2 linked regions of the Thioclava sp. GXIMD2076 genome follow. The protein of the gene in region 1 interacts with the protein of each later gene in a pairwise test. Links are inferred from orthologs where the notes say so. Each region holds a gene or a part of one and is shown in the gene's direction. Other genes may lie near its edges.

The links. The genes of interacting proteins can lie anywhere in the genome.
Region 2: the proteins of WDB91_RS10585 (region 1) and WDB91_RS05065 interact in binary tests that used the Escherichia coli proteins (3 or more experiments, as listed by UniProt). The link is inferred for Thioclava sp. GXIMD2076 from one-to-one orthologs.

The regions. Positions count from the first base shown.
Region 1 is NZ_CP149932.1:2,139,142-2,146,728, forward strand. The notes cover bases 1,771-4,769. They hold WDB91_RS10585 (ATP-binding protein), read left to right. Parts: upstream 1,771-2,740; coding sequence 2,741-3,799; downstream 3,800-4,769. Other genes in these bases: dusB (tRNA dihydrouridine synthase DusB), read left to right, coding at 1,771-2,744; WDB91_RS10590 (sigma-54 dependent transcriptional regulator), read left to right, coding at 3,814-4,769. Outside these bases: WDB91_RS10570 (phosphatidylglycerophosphatase A), read right to left, coding at 1-341; WDB91_RS10575 (bifunctional 2-C-methyl-D-erythritol 4-phosphate cytidylyltransferase/2-C-methyl-D-erythritol 2,4-cyclodiphosphate synthase), read right to left, coding at 378-1,541; more of dusB, read left to right, coding at 1,770-1,770; more of WDB91_RS10590, read left to right, coding at 4,770-5,193; WDB91_RS10595 (PAS domain-containing sensor histidine kinase), read left to right, coding at 5,451-7,587.
Region 2 is NZ_CP149932.1:1,030,768-1,036,274, forward strand. Bases 378-3,212 are described here. They hold WDB91_RS05065 (P-II family nitrogen regulator), read left to right. Parts: upstream 378-1,543; coding sequence 1,544-1,882; downstream 1,883-3,212. Other genes in these bases: WDB91_RS05060 (transglycosylase domain-containing protein), read right to left, coding at 378-1,277; WDB91_RS05070 (ammonium transporter), read left to right, coding at 1,910-3,212. In the rest of the region: more of WDB91_RS05060, read right to left, coding at 1-377; more of WDB91_RS05070, read left to right, coding at 3,213-3,259; WDB91_RS05075 (MarR family transcriptional regulator), read right to left, coding at 3,359-3,796; WDB91_RS05080 (amino acid aminotransferase), read right to left, coding at 3,944-5,125; sseA (3-mercaptopyruvate sulfurtransferase), read right to left, coding at 5,125-5,507. UniProt on the Escherichia coli protein: Involved in the regulation of nitrogen metabolism. Regulates the activity of its targets by protein-protein interaction in response to the nitrogen status of the cell.

The DNA.
Region 1 (7,587 bases):
TCGAAGAGCCGGAACAGCAGGAAGGCCGCGATAGGCCCCGGCCAGACCATGGACATATCGCGCATGTAGAAGCCCACGGCAGGGAACAGCATGGCCAGCCAGAGCCCTGCGACCTCGTCGATCACGATCTCGGACGGATCATCGGAGGGGCGGTCCTTCAGCTCGGCAGGGACCGTGATGAACCCCACCACCGTTGCCAGAACAAAGGCAATAACCAGCGGCCAGAAGCCCAGCCAATGCTCTATCGCCCAGCCGACGATCAACGCGGCAAGCGACCCCCAAGTGCCCGAGGCCGGTTTCAGCTTGCCCGACCAGAAGAAGGTATTGATGAAATTCAGCATGGATGTCTCCTTGGGGGCGCAGATAGGACGGCGAGCTTACTCGGCAATCAGGGTGACGGTGGCGATGGAGGCGATGCCCTCCTCGCGGCCGGTAAAGCCGAGACGTTCGGAGGTGGTGGCCTTGACCGATACACGGTCCGGCTCGATCTCCATGATGCGCGCCAGCTCGGCCATCATCTCGGGCGCATGGGCCCCGACCTTGGGGCGCTCGCAGATCAGGGTGACATCGGCATTACCGATCCGGTAGCCCATCTTGCGCGCGAGTTTTGCGGCATGGTCGAGGAAGATCCAGCTGGCCGCGCCCTTCCATTGCGGATCACTGGGCGGGAAATGCCGTCCGATATCGCCCTGCGCCAAAGCGCCATAGATCGCATCGGTCAGCGCATGCATGCCCACATCGGCATCCGAATGGCCTAAAAGCGCTTTGGAATGCGGAATCTTCACGCCGCACAGCACCACATGGTCGCCCTCGGTGAAAGCATGCACATCATAGCCATTGCCCAGTCTTACATCCATTGCGGCATCCTTTCTTGCTCGCAGGATCGCCTCGGCGCGGGCGAAATCTGCGGGATAGGTGATCTTGAGATTATCTTCATGCCCAAGCGTGATCGCGACGTCCATCCCCGCCATGCGCGCAATCTCCACATCATCGGCGGCAGGGCCCTCATGGGCGCGGTGCGCGGCGAGGATGGCGTCGAAGCGGAACCCCTGCGGGGTCTGCGCACGGTAGAGGCCCGTGCGGTCGCGTGTGCCGCTGACCAGATCCTGCGCGCCGGTCCAGAGCGCATCCGAGACGGGCAGGGCCGGTGCTGCTGCAGGATGGTCGTCGAGTGCGTGCAGAACGCCTGTCAGCACCTCGGCGGGCAGCAAGGGGCGCGCTCCGTCATGGATCAACACTTTGCTTATATTCTGGTCGGCAAGGGCCTCCAAAGCGTTTCGGACAGACGCATCACGGGTGTTGCCGCCCGCAACCAGCGTAACTGCTCCGCCGGTTAGTGCCAGCCCCCGCGCCATATCATCGGGATGCAGCACCACGACGACGCGTGCACATTCGGCATTGGCGGAGGCTAACGCCTTATAGCAGCTTGCAATCGTATGACGCAGCACGGGTTGGCCGGCAAGCATCTGCCACTGTTTGGGCTCCTCGCCACCGGCGCGTGTGCCACGCCCAGCTGCGACGATTATCATCGCGATCGACATCGAAACCTCTTGCACGTCGAAATCTTTGCCAAAGCCTTAGGCGATGCGGAAGTTCTGTGCAATCAGAACAGGCTTTTATTGAAATGCGGTCGATTTCCGCGTATATTTGCATAATAATTAGGCAGGTGCATATTTTTCCTGCCTTTTTAACGGGAGATTCGCCTCAGAGGATTTGTGATTCAGCCGATGAGGCGGTAGCAGAAAACCAGAGTTATTTCGGGATGGTCCGTGTCTATTCAGCTTCAAGATGTCTCTATCGATCCGCCGGTGCTACTGGCACCTATGGCCGGAATAACGGATAAGCCGTTCCGCAGCCTTGTTGGGGGCTTTGGGGCGGGGCTCGTTGTGTCCGAGATGGTGGCCTCGGGCGAGATGCTGACGGCCAAGCCCTCGGTACGGGCCAAGGCGCGCACGGATATGTCGCTCGATATGCCCTCCTCGGTCCAGCTGGCGGGGCGCGAGGCGCAGCCTATGGGCGAGGCGGCCAAGCTGGTCGCCGGAATGGGCGCGCGGGTGATCGATATCAATATGGGCTGTCCGGCGAAGAAGGTGACGGGCGGGGCGTCGGGCTCGGCGCTGATGCGCAACCCCGATCATGCGCTGACGCTGATCGAGGCGGTGGTTGCCGCCGTCGATGTGCCGGTCACGCTGAAGATGCGCCTTGGCTGGTGCGATGACAGCCGCAATGCGGCCGAGATCGCGCGCCGTGCCGAGGCTGCAGGCGTCCAGATGATCGTCGTGCATGGCCGCACACGCATGCAGTTCTACAAGGGCAGTGCCGATTGGGCCGCGATCCGCGAGGTCGTGGAGGCCGTCGATATTCCGGTGATTGCCAATGGCGATATCACCAGTGCGGCCAGCGCCCGCGCCGCGCTTGAACAGAGCGGGGCTGCGGGGGTGATGATCGGACGTGGTATTCAGGGGCGGCCATGGCTTTTAGCGCAGATTGCCCATGAGATCCACGGCACGCCTGCGCCTGCGATCCCGGAGGGGATGGATCTGGCCCAGATGATCCTTGGCCATTACGAAGAGATTTTAAGGTTTTACGGCGCGGAGCTGGGCCTGCGGCTCGCCCGCAAGCATCTGGGCTGGTATGCCGAGGCTGCCGGTGCGCCGCTGCGTGACGAAATGGTGCGGGCCCAGACGCCGGAGGCCACGCGCGCTCTGATTCTGGCCGCTTTTGGTGAGAGGATGGCTGCGTGACACTGCCTGCCCCCGGCGTAATCTGGAATTCCCTGCCTATTCCGGCACTTCTGATCGACCGAGACGATTGTGTGAGCGAGGTGAACCCTTCGGCCGAGCAGTTTCTCAACCTCTCGGCGCGCGCGATGCAGGGCAAATCGGTCTCCGAGCGGCTGGCGATCAATGCGCCTCTCGAGGAGATCTTCGCCCGCACCCGCGCTGGTCAGACCACCGTTTTCGTCAATGATGTCGAGGTGACGACAGGAGAGAAAGCGCCGGTGCAATGCAATCTGCAGACCTCGACGCTGGGCTCCGATCCCGACCAGATCCTGTTCCTGATTACTCCGCGCGAGCTGTCTGACCGTCTTGGCCGTGCCAATATGGCCAAATCTGCCGCGCGCTCGGCGATCGGTATGGCCGAGATGCTGGCCCACGAGATCAAGAATCCGCTGGCCGGTATCGCGGGGGCGGCCCAGCTGCTGTCGATGGGACTGACCGGCGAGGATCTGGAACTGACCGACCTCATCGTCGACGAGACGCGGCGTGTGGTAAAGCTTCTGGAGCAGGTCGAGCAGTTCGGCAATGTCCGGCCGCCCGAGAAAAAGCCGGTGAACATCCATGATGTGCTGGACCGCGCACGCAAATCGGCGGAGGTCGGGTTCGGCGGGCATATGGAGATCCGCGACGATTACGATCCGTCGCTGCCGTTGACGCTGGGCGATGCCGACCAGTTGGTGCAGGTGTTCCTGAACCTTCTGAAAAATGCCAGCCAGGCCGCGAAAACCGAAGGCACAATCACGATCCGGACCTTTTACGAGCACAAGCTGCGCATCCGGACGGCAGATGGCCGCGGGAAGGCTTTGCCCCTGCAGGTCGAGATCATCGATGACGGTCCGGGCATTCCGGCCGATATCGCTGCTAATGTTTTCGAGCCTTTCGTTTCAGGGCGCGAGAACGGCACGGGGCTTGGCCTCGCGCTCGTGTCCAAAATTATTTCCGACCATGACGGCTGGATCAATCTCGATTCCGTCCCCGGTCGGACCGTTTTCCGTATTTCTCTGCCAGTCGCCCGATAAAAGGAGTAGCCCCGATGGATGGTACAGTCCTTGTAGCTGATGACGATCGCACGATCCGTACTGTTTTGACCCAAGCCCTGACGCGGGCGGGGTGCCGTGTTCACGCAACCGCGTCGCTGACCACGCTGATGCGCTGGGTCGAAGAGGGCAAAGGCGATCTGGTGATCTCCGATGTGATGATGCCCGATGGCAATGGTCTCCAACAGCTCCCCAAGATCGCGGAGCACCGTCCGGGCATGCCAGTGATCGTGATCTCGGCGCAGAACACCATCATGACGGCGGTGCAGGCGGCCGAAGCGGATGCTTATGACTACCTGCCCAAGCCTTTCGATCTGCCCGATCTGATGAAGCGGGCCCAAAAGGCTTTGGAGCAGAAGCGCAAACAGCAGGTCTCGCCGCCCAAACCGGTCGAAATCGAGGTCCGCGAACCGCAATCCGATCTGCCGCTGGTGGGTCGCACGCAGGCGATGCAGGCGCTTTACCGGCTTGTTGCACGGGTGATGAATGCCGATCTGCCGGTGCTGATACTTGGGGAATCCGGAACCGGAAAATCGCTGATCGCGCGGGCTATTCATGATTTCTCCGATCGCCGCACCCTGCCATTCGTGGTCGCTCAGGCCTCCGATCTGCAAGGGGCCGAAGGGGCGTCCTCGCTGATCAGCCGCGCCAAAGGCGGTAGCCTCGTCTTTGACGAGGTGGGCGATTATGACGATGAGACCCAAGCGAAGATCGTGCGTCTTCTCGATAGCCTTCCCGATCCGGCGCCGCGTATCATGGCCACGACGCAGGTCGATCTGGCCGCGCTGATGGAAGCCGACAAGTTCCGGCAGGATCTGTATTACCGCTTGGGCGGTGTGACGCTGGCGGTGCCGCCGCTGCGAGAGCGTGTCGAGGATATTCCGCTTCTGGCCGAGCATTTTCTGGGGCGTTCCGAGACGGAAGGCCTCGGCCATCGCCTCTTCTCGACCGAGGCCATGGCGCTCGTGCGGGCCTATGCATGGCCGGGTAACGTGCGCCAGCTCGAGAATACGATCCGCCGTCTCGTGGTGACCTCGTCCGAGGACGAGATTTCGCGCAACGAGGTCGAAGCCGTTCTGGGCAACCAACCCGCAGTCGAACCGCTGCGCCCGGGTGGAGAGGGCGAGAAGCTGTCGGCCTCCATAGCGCGCCATCTGCGCCGTTATTTTGATCTGCATGGTGGCAACCTTCCGGCGCCCGGTCTCTATGACCGGATCCTGAAGGAGATGGAAGCGCCGCTGATCGAGATTGCGCTCGATGCGACAGGGGGCAATCAGGCCCGCTGCGCCGATCTGCTGGGGATCAACCGCAATACCCTGCGCAAGAAAATCACCGATCTCGACATCCAAGTTACGCGCCGCCGTAAGCTGACCTGAAAGTGACACCGCCCGAACCTGTTTCGGGCGGCTTTTTGCCCAAGAATTGATTTAATTAGTATGTCCGAGGCTTTATGAGCGTGACACTCCTGCCGCGCTGATGTATTATGGCAACATAAAGCAAGAGGCAGGCCCATTGTAGGCCGCCCGGTTTTTCCGAAGTCTCGGGGGCGGCAGTGAAGACGGTCAATCGACATCGCGGGGCATTGTGGGACCGGTTTGTCCGGTTGCGCAGGCAGAGGCGTGTGCAAAATGCCATGACGCTTGGGCTGGTTATCCTCGGCCCCATTCTGGCGATTGCGACCTTCGTGGTGCTGGGACCTCTGGCGCAAGGGGGCGATAGCGGCTCGTTGCGGCTGATCCTTCTTGCTGATTTCATCTATTTCATGGGCTTGGCGGGCCTTATTCTTACGCGACTTGCACAGATGGTGGCCGCAAGGCGCAAGCGGTCGGTTGGATCACGCCTGACCTTGCGCCTGACCGGTATCTTCGCCTTTGTCGCATTGGTGCCTACGGTTCTTGTGGCGCTGTTTGCCGGTTTGACAGTGAATATCGGGATGGAGGGATGGTTCTCCGACCGCGTTCGGGAGGTTGTCGGCACTTCGCTTCAGGCCGCCGAAGCCTATCAGAACGAACATCGACGGGATCTCACCGACGATGCTGACGCACTGGCGGGGTTCCTCAATATCCGGCGGCAAGCGGCGACCTTCATGTCGGATGGCGAGCTGCGCGAGCTGCTGGTGGCGGGTCAAAGCGGTATCCAGAGAGGTCTGAAAGAGGCCTATGTGATCGACGGGACAGGCGAGATTATCGCGCGCGGTGACCGTAGTTATCTCTTTGATTTCGAAAAGCCCGCACCGGAGAAGATCGTGCAGGCGCAATCCGGTCAGACGGTCCTGATCGAGGACTGGGACAATAATGAATTTCGCGCGCTCAAACAGTTGGACGCCTTTGCTGACAGATATCTTTATGTCTCTCGTAAGGTGGACGGATCGATCCTGTCGCTTCTGGATGACACACGCACCACAGTGACACTCTATCAGCAGCTGGAGGCGACGCGCGGCAGAGTGCTGTTCGAATTCGGGCTTGTCTATATGGGATTTGCGCTCATCCTCATTCTGGCCGCGATCTGGTTGGGTCTCTGGTTTGCCGAGCGGCTTTCGCTGCCCATCGGTCGGATGGCGGTCGCGGCCGAGAAGGTCGGCGCCGGGGATCTTGATGCGCGGGTAATCGAGGCCGAGGGCGATGACGAGATCGCGCTTTTGGGGCGTAGTTTCAACAAGATGACGGGCCAGCTTAAAGACCAGCGGGTGGCGCTGATGGCCAGTCACTCGGTGACCGAGGAACAGCGGCGCCTGTTCGATTCCGTTCTTGGCTCGGTAACCTCCGGGGTGATCGGGCTTGATGCTGCGGGCCGGATCGATTTTATCAACCGCTCTGCGGCGAAACTTCTGGATCTGGACAACCTTGCCGACCATCAGCGGATGATTGACGAAGCTGTTCCGGAATTCTCTGATCTTTTCAGACGCTTGCATAGTGCCGTTCAGGATGTGGTGCAGGAGGAGGTTCGGGTATCTCGCTTCGGGAAACTCGAGAGTCTTCTGGTCCGCGTTGCACTTCGTCTACGCGAGGACGGTCTGCGCGAGGGCTATGTGATCGCCTTCGAGGATGTCACCGAGCTTGTTTCGGCCCAGCGCATGGCCGCATGGGGAGATGTGGCCCGCCGGATCGCCCACGAGATCAAGAATCCGCTGACGCCGATCCAGCTATCGGCCGAACGGATCAAGCGCAAGTTCCGCAGGCATGTGGGTGAGGACGAGCCCGCGCTGGAGCAGCTGACTGGTGTGATCATCCGTCAGACCAATGACTTGCGTCGTATTGTTGACGAGTTTTCCAAATTCGCGCGGATGCCCGAGCCTGATCGCCGTGAGGTCGATTTGGTGGCGCTTCTGCGGGATGCGATCACCATTCAGGAAGGCGCGCTGCACGGCGCAGAGCTGAGTGCCGAGCTGCCCGATGGTCCGCTTCTGGTCGAGCTGGATCAGACGATGATCGGGCAAGCGGTGACAAACCTGATCAAGAATGCAGGAGAAGCGGTTGAAACGCTTTATGAAAAAGGCGTGGAAGAGGGCTATGCACCAGAGGTTCGCGTGCTCATGAGTGTTCAGCCGGAATTCATAACCTTGCAGATCATGGATAACGGGGTGGGCTTGCCCGAAGACCGCTCCCGTCTGTTCGAGCCCTATGTAACCACCCGCTCCAAAGGAACGGGGCTAGGGCTCTCTATTGTAAAGAAAATCATCGAAGAGCATGGCGGCACTTTGATGCTTCGGGATGCGCCGCCATTTCACCCAGGTGCCCATTCGGGCGCCCTTGCCGAAATCCGCCTGCCTC
Region 2 (5,507 bases), 1.1 Mb from region 1 along the record:
AACGCCATTGTCGCGCGGTTGAACGCGCCCGAGACTTTGGTCTGGCGTCCGCCGACCATGGCCCGCACCGCACCATCGGCGCTCATGACGATGACCGCAGCCTCGGCCGTCGAGCCGTCTTTTACCTTGGTGTCGAACACATCCTTCAGCGCCGTCTCGGCAGCGGTCTGGATGCGCTGGTCGAAGGTGGTATGGATGATCACATCCTCGGTCGTGTCATTCGACAGGAAGGGCGGGATGTCATCCATGACCCAATCGGCAAAGTAACCGCCCGCGCGTTTCTGTGCAGCTTCCGACAGGGTCGCGGGGTTGGCTTTGGCTTCCTTGTATTCCGCATCCGTCAGGAATTTCTGCTCGTGCATGAGCGACAGGACGGTGTCGGCCCGTGCCTGCGACCGCGCGAGATTATTGGTGGGGGCATAGCGGGTCGGGGCCTTCAATAGCCCTGCCAGCATCGCCGCCTGCTGCGGGTTCACATTGGCCGCCGAAATCCCGAAATACCGCTGGGCAGCGGCTTCGAAGCCGCGCGCGCCCGCACCGAGATAGGCGCGGTTGAGGTAGATCGTCAGGATATCGGATTTTGTATATTTGGCCTCGAGCGCCAGCGCATAGGGCACTTCCTTGATCTTGCGGGTCAGACCGCCCGACCGGCAGTCATCCTCGTATTCGCCTTCGTTCTTCCACGTCTTAGGATCATAGGGCACACCGAGGCACAGGAGCTTGGCAACCTGCTGGGTGATGGTCGAGCCACCATTGCCCGAGAAGGGGCCGCGCCCCTCGCTGAGGTTGATGCGGATGGCCGAAGCGATGCCGCGCGGGCTGACCCCGAAATGGTGATAGAAGCGGCGGTCCTCGGTGGCGACCACGGCCTCGCGCAGATAGGGCGAGACGTTTTGGGCGGTGATCTGCCCGCCAAAGGTCTCACCGCGCCATGCAAAGACGTCGTTATTTCGGTCGAGCATGGTAACCGAGCCGCGTGTGCGACCGTCCAGAAGCTGGGTCAGCGGGGGGAGGGTGCTGTAATAATAATAGACCGAAATCCCGAGAATGATGGCAATCACCGCCAGCACGCGCCATGTCGCCTTGAAGATCAGGCGACCGAAGAAGCCAAGGATGCCAAGAATGAACCCCAGGATCGGTCCATGCTTGCGCGGGGGCCGTTTGCGCGCCACTTTGGCGGGCTTTTTCGGAGGGGTTTTCTTCGGTCCAGGTTTGCCGCCGCCTGTGTAGCGTCGCTCCGCTACCAGCGGTTTGCGCGGGCCGCCATTATTTGCCATCTGCTCGTATCCGTTCTTGATCGTTCTGGCCAATTTACACGGATTGTTGGTCTTTGTGGAGGTTAGGGTTCTCACGATTCGGTATATTGCGTGATTAAAAAATATACTTACTGTCCAAAAAGTGTGCTTTGCCGGTTCGCTGGGCCACGGGAATGTGAGGCTGACGGCAAGGTTGCCTTGTAACATGCCTAAGTATTGGGCTTTGTGGCGGCATGCCGCCTATCGGTTCCGATAAGCGGAGCTGAGGAGACAGGAAGGAATCGAACGTGAAACTGATTATTGCAGCAATCAAGCCTTTCAAGCTCGAAGAGGTGCGTGAAGCGCTGACCTCCATCGGCGTGCGTGGCATGATGGTGACCGAAATCAAGGGTTTCGGCGCACAGTCCGGCCATACGGAAATCTATCGCGGTGCTGAATATGCGGTGAATTTCGTGCCGAAAGTGAAACTGGAAATCGTCGTGACGGATGGTCTTGCAGACGAGGTCGTTGATACGATTCTCAAGGCTGCAAAAACCGACAAGATCGGTGACGGCAAGATCTTCGTGCTCGACGTCGAACAATCGGTTCGCGTTCGTACCGGCGAAACCAACGAAGACGCTCTCTAAAGCGTCCGTGGGACAGGGGAATTACTGATGAAAAACTTCGGAAGACTTACCGGCCTTGCGGCCGCGGCCGCGCTGGTGGCTATGCCCGCGCTGGCTCAGGATGCACCGGCGGCTCCCTCCGCAGTGCCGACCGACAGCGTCTGGATCCTGAACACGCTGCTGTTCCTCGTGGGCGGCTTCCTCGTGTTCTTCATGGCGGCAGGTTTCGCCATGCTCGAAGCGGGCCTTGTTCGCTCGAAAAACGTGGCGATGCAGTGCCTCAAGAACATCGCGCTCTTTTCGATCGCCTGCATCATGTACTACCTGATCGGCTACAACCTGATGTATCCGCTGGGCAATTGGTCGATCGGCTCCGATGAGACCGGCGGCTATCTGGGCGCGTTCGCGACCGCAGTTCTCGAAGCCGTTGGCGTTGGTGCGGATGCGGTTGACGACTATTCCTATGCCTCGACCGGCTCGGACTTCTTCTTCCAGGTCATGTTCTGTGGCGCAACCGCCTCGATCGTGTCGGGGGCTCTGGCCGAGCGTATCAAGCTGTGGCCCTTCCTGATCTTCACCGCGATCCTGACCGGCGTGATCTATCCGATCCAGGCATCGTGGAAATGGGGCGGCGGCTTCCTCGACAGCCAGTTCGGCTTCCTCGATTTCGCAGGTTCGACCGTCGTGCACTCCGTCGGTGGCTGGGCAGCTCTTGCTGGCTGTCTGATCCTCGGCCCGCGTATCGGTAAATACAAAGACGGCCGCGTGACCCCCTTCCCGGGCTCCAACCTGACCCTTGCCACGCTCGGTACCTTCATCCTATGGCTCGGCTGGTTCGGCTTCAACGGTGGCTCGCAGCTGGCGCTCGGTTCGATCGGTAACGCAGCCGACGTGTCGCGTATCTTCGTAAACACCAACATGGCCGCCTGTGCCGGTGCTTTCGCGGCAATGGTTCTGACCCAGATCCTCTACAAGAAGCCCGACCTTACCATGGTGCTTAACGGTGCGCTGGCCGGCCTCGTGTCGATCACCGCAGAGCCGCTGACCCCGGGTCTCGGCTGGGCCTGCATCATCGGTGCCATCGGCGGTATCATCGTGGTCTTCGCGGTTCCGTTCCTCGACAAGCTGAAGATCGATGACGTTGTCGGCGCGATCCCGGTCCACCTGTTCTGCGGTATCTGGGGCACCCTGGCTGTCTGCATCACCAACCCCGATGCGACGTTCATGGGCCAGCTGATCTCGATCATCATCGTCGGCGTCTTCGTCTTCGTGGTCTCGGCGATCCTGTGGCTGATCCTCAAAGCTGTAATGGGTATCCGCGTCTCCGCCGAAGACGAGACCATGGGTCTCGACAAGGCCGAGCTGGGCATGGAAGCCTATCCGGAATTCCGCTCCTGATTTCAGGTGCAGTGTGAACAAGAAAGGCCCGGATCATCGATCCGGGCCTTTTGCATTGGACAAAGGATGGCAGAACCCGAGGTCCCTCCCGCCACCGCCTCAGCGGTTCTGGTTGTTGAGCGTATTGAGATTCTTGATCAGCGTCTCGAGGATGTCGGTCAGCTGTTCATAGGTGCCCTCCGGCATGCCGGTCATCGATTCGGCATAGACCTTATCGGCGGCGCTGCGGGCATCGGCAAAGGTGCTCTGGGCTTTTTCGGTGGGTGCCACGAGGCGCACGCGCCGGTCATTGGGCGAGGGCGCACGTTCGACCCAGTTGCCCTGTTCCATCCGGTCGACAAGGCGCGAGACCGAGATCGGCTCGATTTCCATCAGTTCGGCGAGCCGCGCCTGTGGCAACGGGCCTTCCCGCATCAGGATCGACATCAGACGCCATTGCGAGGAAGTCAGCCCGATTTCGGCAGTATGGGTTTCGAAGCGGCTACGCACGGCGCGCGACGCATCATGAAGAAGATAGGCTAGGCGGGCTTTGGGCATAGTGGACCTCTGTTGTACAACGCCAATCTAGGGCGAAATTGTTATGATTTTATAAGTCCGCTCAAATTAACTTCAACATATTCTGGTTACAATATGCGAAAAGGCAGCCCGGAGGCTGCCTTTCATGTTTGCGGAGCCTATACGCGGTTAAACGCCGGCGGCAACAATCGCCTTGGCCAGAAGCGGCACGGAGGTCTTGTTCAGGCCCGCGATATTCAGGCGGCTATCGCCGACCATGTAGATCGCATTGTCCTCACGCATCTTCAGAACCTGCTCTTCGGTCGCGCCCAGGCGCGAGAACATCCCGCGGTGATGGGCCAGGAAGTCGAACCGGTCCGAATTGGTCAGCTGGCGCAGTTCCGAGGCGAGTTGCTCGCGCAGGCCCAGCATGCCGTTGCGCACGGCTTCCAGCTCGTCTTCCCATTCTTGACGCAGGGTCGGGTCGGTGAGGACCTTGGCCACCAGCGCCTGCCCGTGGAAGGGCGGGAAGGAATAGGCCAGACGGTTGAGTTTGCTGAGGTTGTCCTGCGTGACGGCGGTATTGGCCGCATCGCCCAGCACCATCAGGCAGCCGGTGCGCTCGCGGTAGATGCCGAAATTCTTCGAGCAGGAGGCCGCAATCATCAGTTCGGGCATTTTTTCGGCCATCAGGCGAGTGCCGGCGGCATCAGCCTCGAGACCGTCACCGAAGCCCTGATAGGCCAGATCGATCATCGGGGTCGCGCCGGTTTCGAGCAGGGTCTCTGCAACCACGGCCCATTGCTCCAGCGTCAGGTTGGCGCCGGTCGGGTTATGGCAGCAGCCATGCAGCAGGACGACATCGCCCTTCTTGGCCTGCTTGAGGTCCTCGATCATCGCATCGAAAGCCACCGCGCGGGCGTCATTGTCGAAATAGCGATAGGGTTTGACCTCGACACCCATGAAATTCAGGATGGTGATATGGTTCGGCCAGGTGGGGTCCGACACCCAGACCTTCATGTCGGGATTGGCCACGCGTGCCAGTTCGAACGCCTGACGGCAGGCACCGGTGCCGCCCACGGTCGACAGGAAGGCCAGACGGTCGGCGGGATAGCCCTCGCCCAGAACCATCGAGGCCATCGCCGCGTGGAAGTCGGGCTGGCCCGCAAGGCCTGCATAGCTTTTGGTGGTCTCGGTCTCGTGCAGGATCTTTTCTGCCTTCGAGATCGCGGTCATGATCGGGGTCTTGCCTTCAGCAGTCTTATAGACGCCGACGCCGAGGTCGATCTTGTCCTCGCGCGGATCCGCGCGATAGAGGCCGGACAGGGCAAGGATCTTGTCTGCCGGTTGCGGTTTGAGATTGCTGAACATCATGCTTCTCCGGTTGCGACCCTGAGGTCGTTATACATGCCCCATTCGGACCAGCTGCCGTCATAGAGCGACCAGTCGGTTTTGCCCATCGATTCGAGCGCCAGCGCCAACACCGACGCGGTGACACCCGATCCACAGGACGTAATGGCGGGTTTCGCCAGATCGACGCCTGCCGCCTCGAAAACGGCGCGCAGTTCGTCGGGGGATTTCATCGTGCCATTGCCGGTGAGCACCTCGCCAAAGGGCACATTGCGCGCATTGGGGATATGGCCCGCCCTCAGGCCGGGGCGCGGCTCGGGCTGGATGCCGGCAAAGCGCGCGGGTGCGCGGGCGTCGATGATCACGGCATCACCCAGTTTCGAGCTATGCGCCACCTGCGTCA